DNA from 4 places in the Ensifer sp. B1-9 genome. Region 2 is predicted to be linked to each of the others. Evidence: predicted binding sites of a transcription regulator. Region 2 holds the regulator's gene; each other region holds the start of a gene.
The links. The regulator PhoB, encoded in region 2, activates phosphate uptake and scavenging genes when phosphate is short. The targets are predictions, from matches to a motif close to TGTCATNNANCTGTCAT.
Positions count from the first base shown of each region.

Region 1 (5,073 bases), on a different contig from region 2:
GGAAGGTCTTGGCTGAAACCAAGAAGATGCTCGATCCGAAGATCAAGGTGACCTGCACCGCCGTGCGCGTTCCCGTGTTCATCGGCCATTCGGAATCGGTCAACATCGAATTCGAAAACGAGATCACCGCCGATGAAGCACGTGACATCCTGCGCGAGGCACCGGGCTGCCTGGTCGTCGACAAGCACGAAAACGGCGGCTACGTCACGCCGTACGAATGCGCCGGCGAAGACGCGACCTATATCTCGCGCATCCGCGAAGACGCCACGGTCGAAAACGGCCTCAACCTGTGGGTCGTCTCCGACAACCTGCGCAAGGGCGCCGCGCTGAACGCGATCCAGATCGCCGAGCTCCTGGTCAACCGTGGCCTTATCAAGCCGCGCAAGCAGGCGGCCTGAAAGAGGCAGTAGAGCAGTTCGCTCCCGCCGAGCCCATCCGGGCTTGGCGGGTTTCCTGTTTCACGGGCCATGGGCGGTGTCGCCCCGGAATCACGTGAAACCACGATAAAGTTACCCGCCACTCCCGGTAGGTGACACCGCCGGCGAAGGCTGGCATTTTTTGAAAGCAACGAGATTCGGGCTATGACGGGGTATTTCATGCACAGGGCAAAGTGCGTAGCAGTGGGGCTTGCTGCCCTGATTTCGACCGCAATTTTTCCGGCTATGGCATCTGCTGCCCAATGCGGCAATGACGGCAGCGGCTTTGCCGCCTGGGTGCAGAACTTCAAGCAGGAAGCCTCCGGCAACGGGATCAGCCCTGCAGTCCTCGATCGCGCCCTGTCGAGCGTCTCCTACAACAAGGCGACGATCCGCGCCGACCGCGGCCAGAAGAGCTTCAAGCTGTCGCTTGACCAGTTCATGCAGAAGCGCGGTGGCCAGGCGATCATTTCCCGCGGCAAGAAGATGAAGCAGCAGAACGCCGCGCTGTTCACCAGCATCGAGCAGCGTTTCGGCGTGCCGGCCGGGCCGTTGATCGCCATCTGGGGCATGGAGACCGGCTTTGGCGGCTTCATGGGCAAGGAGCATACGCTCTCGGCCGTGTCGACACTTGCCTATGACTGCCGCCGCTCGGATTACTTCACCGACCAGCTCTATGCGGCGCTGCAACTCGTGCAGCGGGGCGATCTGAGCCCGGATGCGCACGGTGCTGCCCACGGCGAGATCGGCCAGACCCAGTTCCTGCCGGCCAACGTCTTGAAGTACGGCGTCGATGGCGATGGCAATGGCCACATCGACATGGTGCGTTCCAAGGCCGACGCGCTGGCTTCGACCGCCAACTTCCTGCGCGGCCACGGCTGGCAGCCGGGTGCGGGCTATCAGCCCGGCCAGGCGAACTTCGCTGCGATCCAGGGCTGGAACGCGGCAAGCGTCTACCAGCAGGCAATCGCCATCATCGGCGCGGAGATCGACGGCCTCTGATCTTTCGGATGTCCGACCTTTTCTGAGAAAGTCTCAAGCCCGGTTCGAATGGACCGGGCTTTTTGCTGGCTACATGCCCGGACGGGAGAAGTCGCCGGTCGCCGGGTCCATCACCCAGAGTTCGCCGGTCGAGATGTCGAACCAGGCGCCATGCAGATGCAGCTTGCCCTTGGCCTCAAGAATCTGAACGCAGGGAAAGGTGCGCAGGTTTGCAAGCGAGTTGCGGATCGAGACCCGCTCGAGCGCACGCTGGCGCTCCGCCTGGGTCATGATGTCGTTGCTCTGGATCTGCTCGGCTGCCGGCTTCAGGAGGTGCATCCAGCGACCGATGAAATCACCGGGCGACAAGGGCTCGGCATCCGGATCGAGTGCCGCCTTGATGCCGCCACAGCGGCCATGCCCCATCACGACGATATCGCTGACGCGCAGCGACTGCACGGCGAACTCCAGGGCGGCCGACGTCGAGTGATAATGACCGTCGGGTTCATAGGGCGGCATCAGATTGGCAACGTTGCGTACGACGAAGAGTTCGCCCGGGCCGCTGTCGAAGATCGTTTCCGGCGCCGCACGCGAATCGCAACAGGCGACGACCATTGTCTTCGGCTTCTGGCCGGTTTCCGCGAGCGCCTTGTAGCGTTTCTGCTGTTCGTTGAAGCGGCCATTCATGAAGTTGCGGTAGCCGTTCAGAAGGTGATCCGGAAAACGCTGCTGCTGCTTGTCCATCGGTTTCTCCGCTGCTGCTTCGAGCCAGACGCGGGCCTTCGCCCGCATCACGCTCCAAGTCATGAAAATCATCATGATCTAAAGTTCAACCCACGATGTCTTCCAGGCATCGTCGATGAACAGCTTCTTCTATTTTCGCCGTATCTGATTCGGATGCACCAGACGGCGCATCTGCACCATCGCCATCGGCGTCGAAAGGCTCGAGGCATCCTGCTCGATCGTCAGTTCATCGGCACCGCGCTTGACGCTGCGCGCGATGATCTCGAACACGCTCGCCGTCGCCATCTGCAATGCGCGCTCTTCCGACAGTCCTTCGAGAAGTCGCGCAAGGAACACGGCAGTCAGCAAGTCGCCTGTGCCATTCGGCGGATTCTCGACCAGCCGATGCTCGGCGAGCAGCGCATGATTGCCCGAAAGGAAGAGGTTACCCGTGCCGCCGCTCATCATCGGCACTGCCGAGGTCACCAGCACGCGGGCCGGGCCGAGGCCGAGAGCAGCATCGAGGATTGCCGTATTCGTTTCCAGCGTGGCGCCGGAGAGCCAGGCAAGCTCGAAGCGGTTCGGCGTCGCCAGATTGGCAAGCGGCAGCAGCCGGTCACGAATAGCCGTCGCGGTCGCCTCCGGAACATAGAGCCCGCCGGCATCGCCGATGACGGGATCGCAGGCATAGATGAGCTTGGGATTGCGCTCCCTCAGGGCTGCCACCAGGCGCGCGACACCTTCGGCCTGATCGGTCGAGCCGAGATAGCCCGAAAGCACGGCGCGCACCTCGCCCACCCAGGGCGCGGCAATGAGATCGTCGATCACCGACTGGAAATCCGCATCCGGAATGGTGACCCGCGTCGAGCGCCCATGCCCGGGATGCCAGGGAAGGATGACCGTCGGCAGTGCCCAGACCGGATTCCCCAGCGTCTCCAACGCGAAGACTGCGGCCCGGTTGCCGACCTTGCCACGCACGACATGGCTCGAGATGACGATGACGGCGCCGGGCAGGGAGGGCATTTCGGGCATCGACGAGTCCAATCCTTCAGTCTAGAAACTCTGATCACCCGACTGTCACCGCCCTGTCAACAGCCGATGGCAGATAGGTTCCGCAGAAGCCGCTGGCGTTTTCGTGCTTTTTCATCGATTTTCGAGCAATTTTCGCGAAATTGCCTTCGATTTAAATGGATTTAAGCTGTTTTCACGTGAAATTCTCCGATTTTGGGCTCGATTTTGCCGAAATCGGCGTAAAAAGCGGTCGCCATTAGCCATGGTTCTGATAGGGTTTGGCCTATCATGAGTGGGAGAGACTTCATGGGCGTGAAATACAATCCGAAGCGGGACAGACACATCGACGCAGCAAAGGCGGCCGCCATCAAACTGGGCGTCGACGGGCTGGCGCCGGAAATCCTCTTCGGTGGGGCCAGCAACGACGACCTCGATCTCTATTCGGCGGACATGCTGGCGCTGATTGCAGCCCATGCGCACCGTGAACTCGCCCGCTGGGACGGCGGCAAGCCACAGGTTTCGGTCGAGAACGTCGCCGGCGTCGCACCTGGCGGCACCGAGGTTTCAATCATCGCGATCACCGAACGCAACATGCCGTTCCTCTATGATTCGATCATGGGAGAGATCACCAGCACGCACCGCGACATTCACCTCGCCATCCACCCCATTCTGGTTCAGGAACCGGGCAAGCCGGCGAAGCTCTTCGATCCGGAAGAGGCAAGCGATCCGGCGCATCGCGTCAGCCACATTCAGATCCATCTGACCAAGCTCGCGCCCGTCGAGGCCGAACACCTCAGCAACCGCATTCGCGACGTGCTGGAGCAGGTGCATCAGACCGTGCACGACTGGCCGGCGATGACGGCGCTGCTCGACCAGGCCATGCAGGAGCTCGAGGCCTACAATGCGTCGCGCAAGAAGAGCGACCGCGACGAGGCGCTCGCCTTCCTTCGCTGGCTGCGCGACAACAACTTCACCTTCCTCGGCATGCGCGAGTACACCTATTCGGGCAAGGGCGAGAAGGCAGCCGTCGAACGCGGCAAGGGCAGGGGCCTCGGCATTCTTTCCAACCCGGACGTACGCGTCCTGCGCCAGGGCAAGGACGCGGTGCTGACCACGCCGGAAATCCTCGCCTTCCTTGACGGCCCGGATTTCCTGATTGTCACCAAGGCCAACGTCAAGTCGGTCGTGCATCGCCGCGCCTATATGGACTATGTCGGCGTCAAGCGTTTCGATGCCGACGGCAATGTCACCGGGGAACTGCGCATCGTCGGCCTGTTCACCTCCACGGCCTACACCCGCCAGGCATCCGAGATCCCGCTGCTGCGCCACAAGATCGAGAAGATCGTCGATCACTTCGGCTACGACCCGCAGAGCCATTCCGGCAAGATGCTGGCGAACACGCTGGAATCCTACCCGCGTGACGACCTGTTCCAGATCGACGTCGGCCTGCTTGCCGCCTTCTGCGAGCAGATCAACGAACTCGGCGACCGGCCGCGCATCCGCGTGCTGCCGCGCATCGACCATTTCGACCGTTTCGTCTCTGTCATCGTCTTCGTGCCGCGCGAACAGTATGATTCGGACGTTCGCGAGAAGATCGGCGACTACCTGAAGACGGTCTATGACGGCCGCGTCTCGGCTTATTACCCGGCCTTCCCGGAAGGCGGCCTGGCCCGCGTCCACTTCATCATCGGCCGTTCCGCCGGCAAGACCCCGCGCATTCCGCAGGCCAAGCTCGAGGAAGCCGTTCGCGAAATCGTGACGCGCTGGATCGACCGGTTCGATCTGCTCGCGCGCAAGGACGGCATCGGACTCAACGTCGACGAGGCCTATCAGTCGTTCTTCACGCCGGCGGAAGCCTATGCGGACCTCGCGGATATCGCCGCCTGCAAGACGGAAGACCCGATCCGGATCTCCTTCTATCACTACCCGCGCGCCGTCACGC
Region 1 covers NZ_JBCHVG010000018.1:110,981-116,053, reverse strand. The annotation lists gene ACQ5BM_RS29335 (aspartate-semialdehyde dehydrogenase) at 1-398, shown strand, start outside; gene ACQ5BM_RS29330 (lytic murein transglycosylase) at 597-1,418, shown strand; gene ACQ5BM_RS29325 (carbonic anhydrase) at 1,488-2,141, opposite strand; gene pdxY (pyridoxal kinase PdxY) at 2,271-3,152, opposite strand; gene ACQ5BM_RS29315 (NAD-glutamate dehydrogenase) at 3,438-5,073, shown strand, end outside.
Region 1: a site for PhoB is predicted at 3,196-3,212, ahead of ACQ5BM_RS29315 (NAD-glutamate dehydrogenase). Genes of this name have one in related genera too.

Region 2 (5,073 bases):
GAGTTCACGGCAACGCCGGCGGCGAAATCGAGGTAACGCGAGCCGTCTTCGGCGATCAACCAGACGCCCTCTCCTCGCTCGAAACGCAACGGCGCGCGCATGTAGGTATCGTAAAGCGGCGTGGTTGCAGTCATGCGAGGCTCTCCTTCACTCCAATCGGCATCGGTACCGCAGCTTCATGCGGCCCGATAAAAATCAAAAATGCCGCCTTTCGGCGGCGCAGGCACTATTCCCATTTCGCACCGCAATGTCAACAAAACCAAGCCTTGCAGCGCGATGGCGAGACCCGTTTCCCTGCGACGAAAAAATCGGCCGGAAGGGCTTGCAAAAATGCAACGCTGATCGAGCAAGTTGGGGAAAACTACGAATTCGATTCGGCGTGATTCCCCGGACTCTTGCCACGGAGTCCAGCGGTCAGTACGTTAACATTCAATTACTAGACGCGTGCGGCGGACCTAGTCACCAAAAGAGTTATCGCGTTTGCAACCTCGGGGTTCAGCCGGGGTGCGGTGAGGGATTCTGCCATCCCCAACGCTGAGAACGGAGAGTGCAGAGATGAACTGGACTGACGAGCGGGTGGAGAAACTGAAGAAGCTTTGGTCCGAGGGCCTGAGCGCAAGCCAGATCGCGGCGCAGCTCGGCGGCGTCAGCCGTAACGCTGTCATCGGCAAGGTTCACCGCCTGAGCCTTCCCGGACGCGCCAAGGCTGGCGGCAGCGCCACGGCGGCGGCCCGCCCGAAGCGGCCGACCTCGGCCCCGCGTGCTCCGAACTACGCCTCGCGCGTTTCGACCCGCACCGTTGCCCGTCCGTCCGGCGCCACCGTTCTCAAGGAAGAGATCGAAGTCGATCTCGTGGCCGAGCAGAATTTCAGCATCAGCACGGACGTGGTCGTGCCGATGTCGCGCCGCCTTGAGCTGACCCAGCTCACCGAACGCACCTGCAAGTGGCCGATCGGCGATCCGCTGAAGGAAGAATTCCACTTCTGCGGCAATGACTCGCCGGAGTCCTCGCCCTATTGCAATTTCCATGCACGGCTTGCCTACCAGCCGTCGGCCGAACGTCGGCGGATGCGCTGAGGCTCCGCACCGGAACAAAAGAAAAGGGGCTGAGCGGCCCCTTTTTTATTGCCTGCTGTTGGTCCCTCTCAGCTTTCGAGCGAGTAGCCGGCGCCGCGGACCGTGCGAATGACGTCCGGCATGGTCGAGAAGTTCAACGCCTTGCGCAGGCGGCCGACATGCACGTCGACGGTCCTTTCGTCGACATAGATGTCGTGACCCCAGACGCCATCCAGCAACTGCGAGCGCGAGAAGACCCGGCCCGGAGAGGACATCAGGAACTCGAGCAGTCGGAATTCCGTCGGTCCCAGGCGAACCTCGCGGCTGCGGCGATGGACGCGATGGGTTTCCCTGTCGAGCTCGATGTCGCCGCAGCGCAGCAGCGTCGAGAGCACTTCAGGCTTCGCCCGGCGAAGCATCGCCTTGACGCGAGCCATCAGTTCCGGCGTCGAGAAGGGTTTGACCACATAGTCGTCTGCGCCGGTCGCGAGACCGCGAACGCGCTCGCTTTCCTCGCCGCGCGCCGTCAGCATGATGATCGGCAGCCGCTCCGTCTCCGGGCGCTGGCGCAGCCGACGGCAAAGCTCGATGCCGGAGACGCCGGGCAGCATCCAGTCGAGGATCAGCAGGTCGGGCAGGCGTTCCTGGAGCCGGATCTCCGCCTCGTCACCCCTGAGGATCGTATCGACGTCGAAGCCTTCCGCTTCCAGATTGTAACGCAGCAGGACGCTCAGCGCCTCTTCGTCTTCGACCACGGCGATTTTTGGCAACATCAGGTAACGTCTCCTTACCGCGAGCGCCGTGCGGCTCCAGTGGCCGGGCCGGCGCTCAGACACTCTAAATCTGGAGCATTTCCGCGTTTTTCAAAGGCGGTGCGAAAGCCGCATGCTTCAGATACAGGAATTCGGGGCCGCGACCGGAGCCGCGACCAGGTGATATTCAGGGGGCATGCATTGCGAACGGCGCGTCTAACGCTCAGTCGTTGACCGAGCCCAACGTCGACGTATTGTCATCCTTCGGACGCTCGCCTTCCGGCTGGGCACCCGTTGCCATGTAATAGATCGTCTCGGCGATATTGGTCGCGTGGTCGCCGATGCGCTCGATGTTCTTGGCACAGAACAGAAGATGCGTGCAGGGCGTGATGTTGCGCGGGTCTTCCATCATGTAGGTCAGCAGCTCGCGGAACAGCGAGGTGTAGATCGCATCGATCTCCTCGTCCCGCTCGCGAATGCTGTTGGCCTTTTCCGGCGAACGCGAGGCATAGACGTCGAGTACTTCCTTGAGCTGCACCAGGGCGAGCTCGGCGAGGTGCTCGAGACCGCGGGCAAGCTTGCGCGGGATGCCGGAACCGGCGACCGCGATCACGCGCTTGGCGGTGTTCTTGCCGAGGTCGCCGACACGCTCCAGGTCGGAGGCGATGCGGATCGACCCCATGATCTCGCGAAGGTCGGCGGCGACCGGCTGGCGCTTGGCGATCGTGACGATCGCCTTCTCGCCGATCTGGCGCTCGGCATCGTCGAGAATGGTGTCGTCCGAGATCACCTTCTGCGCCAGAGCCAGGTCGGAATTGACCAGGGCGCGAACGGATTCAGCGACCATCTGCTCGGCGAGACCGCCCATTTCCGAGATGCGGCGCGTCAGGTACTTCAGTTCTTCGTCATAGGCGGACATGATATGCATGGACATGATCGTCGATCCTTGCGGGCGCTTTCCAGTTACTGTTGCAGCCGTCATTGGCCTCAGCCGAAGCGGCCCATGATGTAATCCTGGGTGCGCTGGTCATCCGGATTGGTGAACATCTTGTCGGTGTCGTTCTCCTCGACGAGATTGCCGAGGTGGAACATGGCGGTGCGTTGCGACACGCGGGCTGCCTGCTGCATCGAGTGGGTCACGATGACGATCGTGAAGTTCGTGCGCAGTTCGTGGATGAGCTCCTCGACCTTGGCCGTCGCGATCGGGTCGAGTGCCGAACAGGGCTCGTCCATCAGGATGACTTCCGGGCTGACGGCAACGGCGCGCGCGATGCAAAGGCGCTGCTGCTGGCCACCGGAAAGGCCGGTGCCCGGTTCATGCAGGCGATCCTTCACTTCATTGAACAGGCCGGCCTTCTGCAGGCTGGTTTCGACGATCTCGTCAAAATCCGCCTTGGTGCGGGCAAGCCCGTGGATGCGTGGACCGTAGGCGACGTTGTCGTAGATCGACTTCGGGAACGGGTTCGGTTTCTGGAAGACCATGCCGACGCGGGCGCGCAGCTCGACCACATCGATGGTCGGATCGTAGATGTCGTCCTCATCGAGCGTGATCTTGCCGGTGACGCGGCAGTTCTCGATGGTGTCGTTCATACGGTTCAGCGTGCGCAGGAAGGTCGACTTGCCGCAACCGGACGGGCCGATCAGAGCCGTTACCGTATTCTCGCGGATGTTGAGGTTGACGTCGAAAAGCGCCCGCTTCTCGCCGTAGTAGACCGACACATCCTTGCCGATCATCTTGTAGGGCACAGTGTTCATTTTCTGATCCAAGGCCTTCTCGACTGCTGCTTCTGACATGATGTTCATAGAAATTACCTCACTACCAACGGCGCTCAAAGCGACGTCGCAACAGAATGGCGCCAAGGTTCATGACGACGAGGAAGATGAGAAGAATGATGATCGCGCCGGAGGTGCGCTCGACGAAGGCGCGTTCCGCCTCGTTGGCCCACATGTAGATCTGCACCGGCAGCGCCGTCGACGGCTCCATCGGCGAACCGGGATAGTCGACGACGAAGGCGACCATGCCGATCAACAGCAGCGGCGCGGTTTCGCCAAGCGCGTGGGCAAGGCCGATGATCGTACCGGTCAAAATGCCCGGCATCGCCAGCGGCAGAACGTGATGGAAGATGGTCTGCATCTTCGAGGCGCCGAGACCGAGTGCCGCCGAGCGGATGGACGGCGGCACCGCCTTGAGGGCCGCGCGGGTGGCGATGATGATCGTCGGCAACGTCATCAGCGTCAGCACGAAGCCGCCGACGACGGCCGCCGAGCGCGGCATGCCGGCAAAGTTGATGAAGACGGCGAGGCCCAACAGACCGTAGACGATCGACGGAACGGCTGCGAGGTTGTTGATGTTGACCTCGATCAGGTCGGTGAGCCGGTTCTTCGGCGCGAACTCTTCGAGATAGATCGAGGCGGCAACGCCGATCGGCAGCGACAGCGCGAGCACGATCATCATCATGTAGAACGAGCCGAGGGCGGCGACGCCGACGCCCGCCGCTTCAGGACGGCTGGAGGCGCCGAAGATGAAGATGCCGGTGTTGAAGCTCTTTTTCAGGATACCGGCCTCGGCAAGCTGGTTCATCCAGGTGACCTGCTGGTCCTTAACCTTACGCTTGCTCTCTTCGACCTTGAGGTCGATCTGCCCCTTGTAGGCGGAGTCGATGTTGGCTTCTGCCAGCAGGGTGACCGGAACGGTCTTGCCGATGATGGACGGATCCGCCACGACCATGTCGCGCAGCAGCGTACGGGAGCTCGCAGAGACCATGTCGGTCGCCTGCTTGACCAGCGGCCGCTTGCTCGCATCGATGCCGAGCTGCTTGACGAGCGCCTCGCGCACCAGCAGCGGATAGTTGGCAGTCATCAGCACCTTGCTGTCGCTCGTGCGTTCGCCCTTGGGGTCGATGACCTTTTCGGTGAATTCGATCGGCAGCGTGATCGTCGTCTGCTGGAACGCGGTGTAGCCGTTGGAAATGACGGTCCACAACAGCAGCGCCAGGAAGAAGAGACCGATGCTGATGGCGGCAATGCCGTAGGCGCGGAACCGGCGCTCGGCGGCATAACGGCGCTTGATGCCGATATCACGCTTGGCGGATGCGGGACGGGCGGAAATCCGGACGGTCGGGGAAGCGATGTCGGTCATTCGTACTGTTCCCGGTATTTGCGCACGATGTAGAGCGCGTAAATGTTGAGGCCGAGCGTGATGACGAAGAGCGTGATGCCCAGTGCGAAGGCGACCAGCGTCTGCGGCGAGGTGAACTCGAGGTCG
Region 2 covers NZ_JBCHVG010000007.1:371,720-376,792, forward strand. The annotation lists gene ACQ5BM_RS15690 (aspartate aminotransferase family protein) at 1-134, opposite strand, end outside; gene ACQ5BM_RS15695 (GcrA family cell cycle regulator) at 556-1,077, shown strand; gene phoB (phosphate regulon transcriptional regulator PhoB) at 1,146-1,829, opposite strand; gene phoU (phosphate signaling complex protein PhoU) at 2,032-2,745, opposite strand; gene pstB (phosphate ABC transporter ATP-binding protein PstB) at 2,796-3,611, opposite strand; gene pstA (phosphate ABC transporter permease PstA) at 3,625-4,947, opposite strand; gene pstC (phosphate ABC transporter permease subunit PstC) at 4,944-5,073, opposite strand, start outside.

Region 3 (5,073 bases), on a different contig from region 2:
CTTGATCGCTTCCATCGCCTGGAGCGTGCCGATGACGCCGGTCAAGGCGCCGACGATGCCCGCTTCGGCGCAGGAGGGCACGACGCCCGCCGGCGGCGCTTCGGGAAAGAGATCGCGATAGGAGGGGTTCGGCCGGCCGTCCGCGCCGGCCTTGTACGGCATCAGCACCGTCAGCGATCCGTCGAAGCGACCGACGGCGCCGGTCACCAGCGGAATGCCCACCTTGGCCGCCGTATCGGCTGCGAGGTAGCGCGTGTCGAAATTGTCCGAGCCGTCGATCACCAGGTGATATTGCCGGAACAGCGCCTCGGCATTGTCGGGGTTAAGCCTGATCTGGTGGCCTTCGACGACGACATGCGGATTGAGCGAGACAATTGCTTCCGCCGCCCGCTCGACCTTGGCGCGGCCGATGTCCTCGGTGCGATGGATGACCTGTCGCTGCAGGTTGGAGAGCGAAACGGTGTCGTCGTCGACGATACCGATGCGACCGATGCCGGCGGCCGCGAGGTAGTGCAGCACCGGCGCGCCGAGACCACCGGCGCCGATGACCAACACGTTCGCCGCCTTCAGCTTCTGCTGGCCGGCGCCGCCGATTTCCGGAAGCACGATATGGCGGGCGTAGCGCGAGATCTCCGATTGGTCGAGCTTGTTCTCACCGGTCATGGCAACATCCTCCTCGGCGGCGGCCGATCTCTAGATCTTGGGTCGGCTCGGCCAAATCATAAACGTGATCGACGCCCATGAGGGAGAGCGGGTTCCGTGCGAAAAACCGCAAACACTTTCCTCATCCGGCTCCTGCTTATCCCGTAACGCTGCCGTGCGAAACGGTCAGGAAGCGGCCGCGATCGCCAAGTGCCTCGAACATCGCCTGGTCCGTGCCGGTCATGAAGGCCTGGCCGCCGAGGCCGTCGACGAGGTCGAACAGGGCCGCGCGCCGGTTGATGTCGAGATGCGCTGCGATCTCGTCGAGCAGAAGTATCGGCGCGTGGCCGGTCATGTCGCCGACGAGACGTGCATGCGCCAGCACCAGGCCGACGAGCAGCGCCTTCTGCTCACCGGTCGAGCAGCGTGCCGCCTCCATATCCTTCTCGCGGTGGCGAACGAGCAGGTCGCTCCGATGCGGCCCGTCGAGCGTGCGGCCTGCCGCTGCGTCGCGCGGCCGTCCATCCCGCAGCATCGTCAGATATTGCTCTTCGAGATCATAGGCCGGGCGATGACCTTCGTCGTCGAGAAATCCGGATAGCGCCAGCCGCGCCGACGGAAAAACATCGCCGTCCACGTTCCGTTCGACGAGCGCGGTGAGCAGGCCGAGCATTTCCTGCCGCGCCAGCGCCATGGAAACGCCGAGGCCAGCCATCTCGCGTTCGATCGCGGTCAGCCAGGCCGGGTCCGGGCGAAACTCGGTCAGCAGGCGGTTGCGGCTGCGCATCGCACGGTCGAACTCGCTGGCGCGGCGGCCATGTTCCGGATCAAGCGAAAGCACCAGCCGATCGAGAAAGCGCCGCCGATCGGAAGAGGGCCCGGTGAAGAGGCCGTCCATCGACGGGGTCAGCCAGAGGACGCGCAGGTGATCGGTCAGCTCGTCGACGCTCGCCGCTGCCGTTCCGTTGAGCCGCAGTCGTCGGGACTGCCCCTCGGTCACGCCGGCGGTGCCGGTACCGATTTCGACCGGCCCGTCCATGCCCTCGACAGCGGCAAAGACAGAGAAGCCGTCACCGGCGCCGACACGTGTGACATCGGCATAGGCCGCACGCCGTAAGCCCCGACCGGGAGAGAGGAACGAGACTGCCTCCATCAGGTTGGTCTTGCCGGCGCCGTTCTCTCCCGTCAGCACCACGTGGCGCTGGTCGAGCTCCAGCGAGAGGGCCGCATAGTTGCGGAACTCCGTGAGCTTCAGGCGGTTGAGAAAGACCTTGTGTGGCATCGGCAGTCCGGATTCGAGGTTGGGCGCCAGCTAGGACGAAAGCAGGCGCCAAGGCAAGGTGAAACGGCATACCTGTCCATATCGGTGCAACTTGGCCGATTTCGGCGGGGGAAAGGCGACAAACCCCTTGGATCAGGTGCTTTTCTTGGGCGCTCCGGTCCAATATGACAGTTTCATGACAATCCACGAATGGACATATTTGTGATGCTGGCTTGGTTCCGCAAACTACTTCCCCGCGAGGATCGCTTTTTCGAGCTTTTCGCAAAACACTCGCTCACCGTCGTCGGCGCCGCCGAGGCGCTCGACAAGCTGCTTGCCGGCGGCGATGACATGGAGAAACAGTGCGACCGCATCGTCGCGCTCGAAGATGAAGCGGACCACATCACTGCCGAAGTGCTGCTGGCAGTCCGTCGCTCCTTCATCACGCCCTTCGACCGCGGCGACATCAAGGACCTGATCCAGTCGATGGACGACGCCATCGACATGATGCACAAGACGGTCAAGACGATCAGGCTCTACGAACAGAAGAGCTTCGAACCCGGCATGCGCGAAATGGGCGCGATCGTCGGCCGGGCTGCGCACCTGATTGCCGAGGCTGTCCCGCTGCTGGATCGCATCGGCGCCAATCACGACCGCCTTATCGCCATCGCCGAGGAGGTCACCCGCATCGAGGGACATTCCGACGAACTGCACGAGCAAGGCCTCAAGGAGTTGTTCCACCGCTACGGCACGGGCAACGCGATGGCCTATATCGTCGGCAGCGAGATCTATGGCCAGCTGGAAAAAGTCATCGACCGGTTCGAGGACGTTGCCAATGAAATCAGCGGCATCGTGATCGAGAACGTCTGATGGATGCGACGCTCGCCTTTCCGTTGCTCGCGGGATTGATCGCCATCGCGCTGTTCTTCGACTTCCTGAACGGCTTGCACGATGCGGCCAACTCCATCGCGACGATCGTCTCGACGCGGGTGCTCAGGCCGCAATATGCGGTCCTATGGGCGGCCTTTTTCAACTTCATCGCCTTCCTGTTCTTCGGTCTGCACGTGGCCGAGACGCTCGGCAAGGGCATCATCGATCCCGGCATCGTGACACCGCTGGTGATTTTCTCGGCGCTCATGGGGGCGATCGTCTGGAACATCGTCACCTGGCTGTTCGGCATTCCGTCGAGCTCGTCGCACGCGCTGATCGGCGGCCTTGTCGGCGCCGGCCTTGCCAGCACGGGCTTCAATTCCATCGTCTGGACTGGTCTTCTCAAGACCGTCGGCGCCATCTTCATGTCGCCGGCGATCGGCTTTTTCCTGGCGCTGATGCTGGTGCTGATCGTCTCCTGGCTGTTCGTGCGGCAGACGCCCTTTGCCGTCGATCGCACCTTCCGCGTGATGCAGTTCGTCTCGGCGTCGCTCTATTCTCTCGGTCACGGTGGCAATGACGCGCAGAAGACCATGGGCATCATCGCCGTTCTGCTCTTCTCGCAAGGGTATCTCGGTTCGGAGTTCTACGTTCCCTTCTGGGTCGTGATCACCTGCCAGGCGGCGATCGCGCTCGGCACGCTGTTCGGCGGCTGGCGCATCGTTCACACCATGGGCTCGAAGATCACCAGGCTCAATCCGATGCAGGGTTTCTGTGCCGAAACGGGCGGAGCGATCACGCTCTTTGCCGCCACCTGGCTCGGCATTCCGGTTTCGACGACGCACACCATCACCGGCGCGATCATCGGCGTCGGCGCGGCGCGGCGCGTCTCGGCCGTGCGTTGGGGGCTTGCAGGCAATATCGTGATTGCCTGGTTCATCACCATGCCGGCGGCAGCGGCGATCTCGGCCCTCGCCTACTTCACGATCGATCTGCTGTTCTGATCGATACAGGGACCATCTCCCGCCTTTTGGGGCGGGAGATATGCATCATTTCTCTACGCGCGGCGCAGGGCTGTCCCGCCCGCCCTGATGCAAGGTCAGGCTTTCGGCGCGGGTGCCGTTGAGCGTGAAGCTGATCTGCGCATCGATGAGCTTCGCAAAGAACCGATGCTCGGCCTCCGGAAGGATTTCAAGCCGGTCCTGGCCGGTTGCCTGGGCAAACAGCCGATTGCCATCACGGAAGATCGTCAGGTCGAAACCTGGCGCCAGCCTGTAGGTGCCGAGATAGGCATCGTAGGTCGCCGGATCGACCGTTATGGCAGTGCGCCGGACGGCGGCGGGCGCAAGCGGGACGTTCCGGTTGAGCAGATGTTGGCCGATATCGTCGACGCCCACTTCGGTCGACGTGTTCGACAGGGCGACGACGCCGATCCCGGTCGACGGACGGTAGCCGACGAAGGATCGATAGCCGCCAGTGCCGCCATTGTGCCAGATCACCCGCTCGTCGCCCTTACCGGAAATCACCCAGCCCAGCGCCTGCTCGCCCGCGTCCTCGCCGAGCGGCTGGCGTGTCGCCAGCAGGGTGGCGAAGGCGGACGCCAATGGTGATTGCGTTTTCCCCATGGCGGCCTCGAGGAAGATCAGCAGGTCTTCCGCGGTGGAGCGCAGGGCACCGGCCCCCTGCAGCGCGTTGAGATCCCAGTCTCTCACCGGCTCCAGTGCCGCATCGTGGCCCGTTGCCCGGTGTTCGGACCAGTCGGGCTGCGGCGTGATGGCCGTATCCTTGAGGCCGAGCGGCTTGGCGATGCGTCTTCCGACAAGATCCTCATAGGAAAGCCCGGCCTTCAGCGCCAGCACGTGGCCGAGAAGCCCCGCGCCGAGATTGGAGTATTCGTGCTCGACGCCCGGGCGGCGCAGCGGTTTGTGGCCGGAGAGAAAGCTGTAGAGCCTGGTGGTGTCGTAGTCCGCATAGGGATTGGTGATGTCGGCCGGCGCCAGGTTGCTCGGTAGCCGCGGCAAGCCCGACATGTGCGTCGCCAGGTCTGCCAGCGTGATCGGAACCTGCTTGTCCTCCGGCATGGTCACGCCGGACGGCAGCAATGTCGAGACGGGCATATCGAGGCCGAGCGTACCTCTCTCGACCGCGTCGGCGAGCAGCAGTGCGGTGAATACCTTGGTGACCGAGCCGATCTCGAACACGGTGCGCCCATCGACGGGACGCCGGTCGCCTTTGGCGGGATGGCCGTGCGCGACGATGCGCCGGCCATTGGCGTCGGTGATGCCGACGACGATGCCGAT
Region 3 covers NZ_JBCHVG010000005.1:53,356-58,428, forward strand. The annotation lists gene ACQ5BM_RS10180 (molybdopterin-synthase adenylyltransferase MoeB) at 1-663, opposite strand, end outside; gene recF (DNA replication/repair protein RecF) at 800-1,924, opposite strand; gene ACQ5BM_RS10190 (DUF47 domain-containing protein) at 2,129-2,773, shown strand; gene ACQ5BM_RS10195 (inorganic phosphate transporter) at 2,773-3,777, shown strand; gene ACQ5BM_RS10200 (serine hydrolase) at 3,823-5,073, opposite strand, start outside.
Region 3: a site for PhoB is predicted at 2,089-2,105, ahead of ACQ5BM_RS10190 (DUF47 domain-containing protein). Genes of this name have one in related genera too.

Region 4 (5,073 bases), on a different contig from region 2:
TATAGGCGAGCCAGAAGAGATAGCAGGCGCCGGCGATTTTCAGGATGATGATCGCATGGCCATAGGCGCGGATCAGCGCCGAGAGGCCGGAAGCCGTCAGCATCGCCCAGGTGTAGCTGCCGGTGAGCACGCCGAAGGCAAGCGCCAGGCCGGCCTTGCGCCCCTGGCTGACGGAGGTGGTGATGATCGCCAGGATCGCCGGTCCCGGTGAGGCTGTCCCGATCAGATAGGCGGTCCAGGCGATGAGCAACTGCGGCAGATAGGGTGTCGGGTCGAACATGCGAAAAAGCTCCGGCTCGATCGCCGGAAGCTAGTTCAGTTCATCGCCTGTTTGAAACAGCGAAATGTCACCGAGACAAGATCTCAGAGGATCTCGTCGAGTGCTTCGATCAGGCGTGCGCATTCCTGATCAGTGCCGACGGTGATGCGTAGGAAATCGCCGATGCGCGGCTTGGCGAAGTGGCGCACCAGCACGGCGCGCTCGCGCAGCGCCTTCATCAGCGTTTCGCCGCTATGGCCGGGGTGGCGCGCGAAAACGAAGTTTGCCGACGAAGGCAGCACCTCGAAACCCCGCTGGGCGAGATCCGCGGTGAGGTGCTCGCGGGAGGCGATGATTCTGGCGCGGGTTTCCTCGAACCAGGCTTCGTCCTCGATCGCGGCGATGGCACCGGCCTGGGCCGGGCGGCCGAGCGGATAGGAGTTGAAGCTGTCCTTGACGCGCTCCAGCGCCTCGATCAGCGGGCGCTGGCCGATGGCGAAACCGACGCGCAGGCCCGCAAGCGCGCGCGACTTGGAGAAGGTCTGGACGACCAGCAGATTCTCGTACTTCGAAACCAACGCTGCTGCCGATTGGCCGCCGAAGTCGACATAGGCTTCGTCGATGACGACGGGCTGATCGGGGTGGCTCGCGACGAGCCGCTCGATTTCCGAAAGCGGCAGGCCGATGCCGGTCGGCGCGTTCGGGTTCGGCAGGATGATCGCGCCGCAGGGCCGGTCGTAATCGGCGAGATCGATCTCGAAGCGATCGTTCAGCGGCACCTCGATCGTGTCGATCTCGAAGAGCCGCGCATAGGTCGAATAGAAGCTGTAGGAAATATCGGGGTAAAGCAGCGGCGCGTCGTGCTTGAGCAGGCCGGCGAAGATATGCGCCAGCACCTCGTCCGAGCCGTTGCCGACGAAGACTTCTTCCGCCGTCACGCCAAAGCGCGCGGCGATCGCCTGGCGGAGCTTCAGCGCCAGCGGATCGGGATAAAGGCGCAGATCGCTGCTTGCCGCGGCGTTGATCGCGTCGAGCACCTTCTCAGAGGGGCCGTAGGGACATTCATTGGTGTTGAGCTTCACCAGATTGGCGATACGCGGCTGCTCGCCCGGAACATAGGGCTTGAGCTTCGAGACGATCGGCGACCAGTATTTGCTCACGAGCTTAGCTCCTGCGGTTGGCGATGAAGTGGGCGGTTTCGACGAGAATGGCGGAGCGCTCGCCATAGGGCTCGAGCAGAGCTTCGGCTTCTGCGACCAGTTGCTCCAGCCGTTCTTCCGCCCAGGCCTGGCCATGCAGCGCGACGAGCGTGCCCTTGCCGCGGGCGGCGTCTTTGCCGGTTGCCTTGCCCATGGTCGCCGCATCGGCGGTGAGATCGAGCAGGTCGTCGGCAAGCTGGAAGGCGAGGCCGATCTTTTCGCCGAAGCTGCGAAGCCGCGCCCGGTCGTCTTTCGACGCGCCGGCGACAATCGCACCGGCCTCGCAGCCGAAGCGGATGAGAGCGCCCGTCTTCATCGCCTGTAGCGTGACAATGCCGGCTTCGTCGGGTGGCGACTTTTCCGCGGCAAGATCGAGCGCCTGACCGCCGGCCATTCCACCGTGGCCCGCGGCCCGTCCGAGCGCCAGGATCAGTTCCACCTTTTGGGCATCCGGCAGTGGTGTTTCAGGCGCCGCGATGATGTCGAAGGCGAAGGTCAGCAGACTGTCGCCGGCGAGGATCGCCGTCGCCTCGTCGAAGGCCTTGTGCACCGTCGGCTGGCCACGCCTGACATCGTCGTCGTCCATCGCCGGCAGGTCGTCATGGACGAGGGAATAGCAATGCACGCATTCGAGCGCCGCGCCGACGCGCAAGGATGCATCGATACCGCCGCCGAGAAGATCGGCACACTCGATCACCAGGAAGGGGCGCAGCCGCTTGCCGCCGTTCAGTACCCCGTGGCGCATGGCGGCGAGCAGGTTTGCCGGCCGGGCGATCTCATCGACCTCCGTCGTCGAGCCGAGCAGGCGCTCAAGCAAAGCTTCGACGGCGCGGGCATTGCCGGCGAGGCGACGGGTGAAAGGCGATGTGTCCTGGCTCATGCGCGCTCTTTGGCATGGGCGAAGAGGGCTTTCAACGGGGATTCGTGTCGCAGCGGCGCGCTTTCCCTGGGACAGCCGCGTACGCACCTTGCCTTTTGCCTGAAAGCCCGTTCAACTTTGCCGGCCCATGCACTAAGAGAGGCGGATGGACAGCGAGGTGGACAGTCAGGCCGTGAACATGGTTCCGGAAGCGCGCGAGGATGGCGAAGTGCCTTCCAGTCGCTGGTCTTCGCTTCGCCGGTCGCTGCGAACGAGGCGCCGCCAGATCGCTTTCGCCGTCGTCGGTTTCGTGGCGCTGCCCTATGCGCTGATCGTTCTCTACCTGATCGAGTTCATTCATCCGGTCTCGACGCTGATGCTGCGCGACCTCGTTCTGCTTCGCGGCTACGACCGTCAATGGGTCGAGTTCGACAATATCGCGCCGGTGCTGGTGCAATCGGTGATGATGTCGGAGGACGGCCAGTTCTGTGTCCATGACGGTGTCGACTGGGGGCAGATGCGCGGCGTGGTGGAGGATGCCCTGGATGGGGAATCGACCCGCGGGGCCAGCACCATCCCGATGCAGACGGTCAAGAACCTCTACCTCTGGAACGGCCGCTCCTTCCTGCGCAAGGGCATGGAACTGCCGTTGGCGATCGCCGCTGATTTCGTCTGGAGCAAGCGGCGGATGATGGAGATCTATCTGAACGTCGCCGAATGGGGCGATGGAATCTACGGTATCGAAGCGGCTGCCCGCCACCACTTCGGGGTTCCTGCGGCCAAGCTGTCGCGGCGGCAGGCCGCGCTGCTTGCCGTTTCGCTGCCCAATCCGAAGGAGCGCAATGCCGGCAAGCCCGGTCGCGGGCTCAAGCGCCTGGCAAATTTGATCGAGCGTCGCGCCAGCCGCTCCGGCGGCTACATCACCTGCCTTTATGATTAGGATCAGACCTTTTCATTGGAAGCTGCCGTCGGGCGATGTCATGCTCGCGTAGTAGAGTTCTGTCATCTGGGCCTCTCTCCATTTGAAAGGTCCGATCGCCCCATGACTTCGATTTCCCCCTCGCTTCTCTCCTTTGGCCGCAACGCAAACAACGTACCGCCGAAGCATCTCGGTACCCGTTACGCAACGGATGGCCGTTTCCTGCGTGAACCGGGCAACACGGTCGTTTCCCACGTCACCGCCGGTTCGCCGTCCGAGGCCGCCGTGCTTGCGGTGCGCGATCGTCTGATGGCGATGCCCGAGGCCGGGCAGTTCGCCTTCACCCATCCGTCCAGCCTGCATATGACGATCTTTCAGGGTATCATCGAATACCGCCGCAGGCTGCCCTTCTGGCCGGCAGACATGGCGCTCGATACGCCGATCGACGTGATGACGGAGCACTATCGCGGGCGGCTGAAGCACTTCGTTCCGCTGGGGCCGTTCCGGGCCCGGGTGACGGAGGTCACGCCGACCGGACTCGCGCTCGAAGGCGACAGCGCAGCCGATCGCGCGTGCCTCAGGGCCTGGCGCGATGCTTTCGCCGAAGCCTTCGGCTATCGCCATCCGGACCATGACGACTACGCGTTCCACATCACCTACGCCTATGTCATCGACTGGCTCGATGACGCGGCACTGCCGCGCTGGCAGGCAATGTTGAGCGAACAACTCGCCTACCTCAGGGAGCGGGCGCCGGTGATCGAGCTCGATCCCCCGGCCTTCTGCTCCTTCGAGGACATGAACCATTTCGAGGAACTGATCGTTTTCTCGGACAGACCCGCAATCAAGGCGGCAATCAAGGATCCTAAATGACCGGACTTACGCTTTACGTCGGCAATAAGAACTATTCATCCTGGTCGATGCGGCCCTGGATGGCGATGATCGCCGCGGGCATCGATTTCGAGGAGGTGGTCATTCCCTTCGATTTCGCGGCCGGCAATCCCGATATTCGCGCCGTCTCGCCGACGGGACGCGTGCCCTTGTTGCGACATGGCGATCTGCTTGTCTGGGAGTCGCTGGCGATCATCGAATATGTCGCCGAGCTCTTTCCCGATACCGGGCTCTGGCCGGCCGATCGCCAGACCCGTGCCCGGGCGCGCAGCTATTCCATGGAGATGCTCTCCGGCTTCCGGTCGCTGCGTGGCGCCTGTCCGATGAACGTCCGCCGGGAAAAGCGGGCTCTCGAGGTGGATGCAGACGTTCGCGCCGACATCGCCCGCATCGAGCGGATCTGGAAGGAGGCGCTCGCCCAATCCGGCGGTCCGTTCCTCTTCGGCGCCTTCGGTGCGGTGGACGCGATGTACGCTCCTGTGGTCAACCGCTTCGACGTCTATGATCTCGTTGCGGATCCGGAAGTGCTCGGCTACATGCAGCGGATGAAGGCGCATCCCGCCTACCGGAAGTGGGAAGAGGCCGCCCGCGCTGAGCCGTGGGTCGTTCCCGAAGACGAGGTCTGACTCGGTCGAGTCGAAAAATTGCGGCTGGGGACTGGTCAAACAGGAGTTGGCCATGTATAAGCGCGCCAAATTTCCGTGATTGACATCTGTTTGACACGGCCATTTCGGCTGCTGAACAGTGTTTGCCCGATAAGTGGAGAATGAAATGGCTGTACCGAAAAGAAAAACGAGCCCGTCCAAGCGTGGCATGCGCCGTTCCGCTGACGCCCTCAAGGCTCCGACCTACGTCGAAGACAAGAACTCGGGCGAACTGCGCCGTCCGCACCACATCGACCTGAAGACCGGCATGTACCGTGGCCGTCAGGTTCTGACCCCGAAGGAAA
Region 4 covers NZ_JBCHVG010000010.1:56,716-61,788, forward strand. The annotation lists gene ACQ5BM_RS19295 (LysE family translocator) at 1-280, opposite strand, end outside; gene hisC (histidinol-phosphate transaminase) at 364-1,419, opposite strand; gene ACQ5BM_RS19305 (polyprenyl synthetase family protein) at 1,424-2,338, opposite strand; gene mtgA (monofunctional biosynthetic peptidoglycan transglycosylase) at 2,517-3,257, shown strand; gene ACQ5BM_RS19315 (DUF1868 domain-containing protein) at 3,360-4,106, shown strand; gene ACQ5BM_RS19320 (glutathione S-transferase family protein) at 4,103-4,750, shown strand; gene rpmF (50S ribosomal protein L32) at 4,896-5,073, shown strand, end outside.
Region 4: a site for PhoB is predicted at 3,294-3,310, ahead of ACQ5BM_RS19315 (DUF1868 domain-containing protein). Genes of this name have one in related genera too.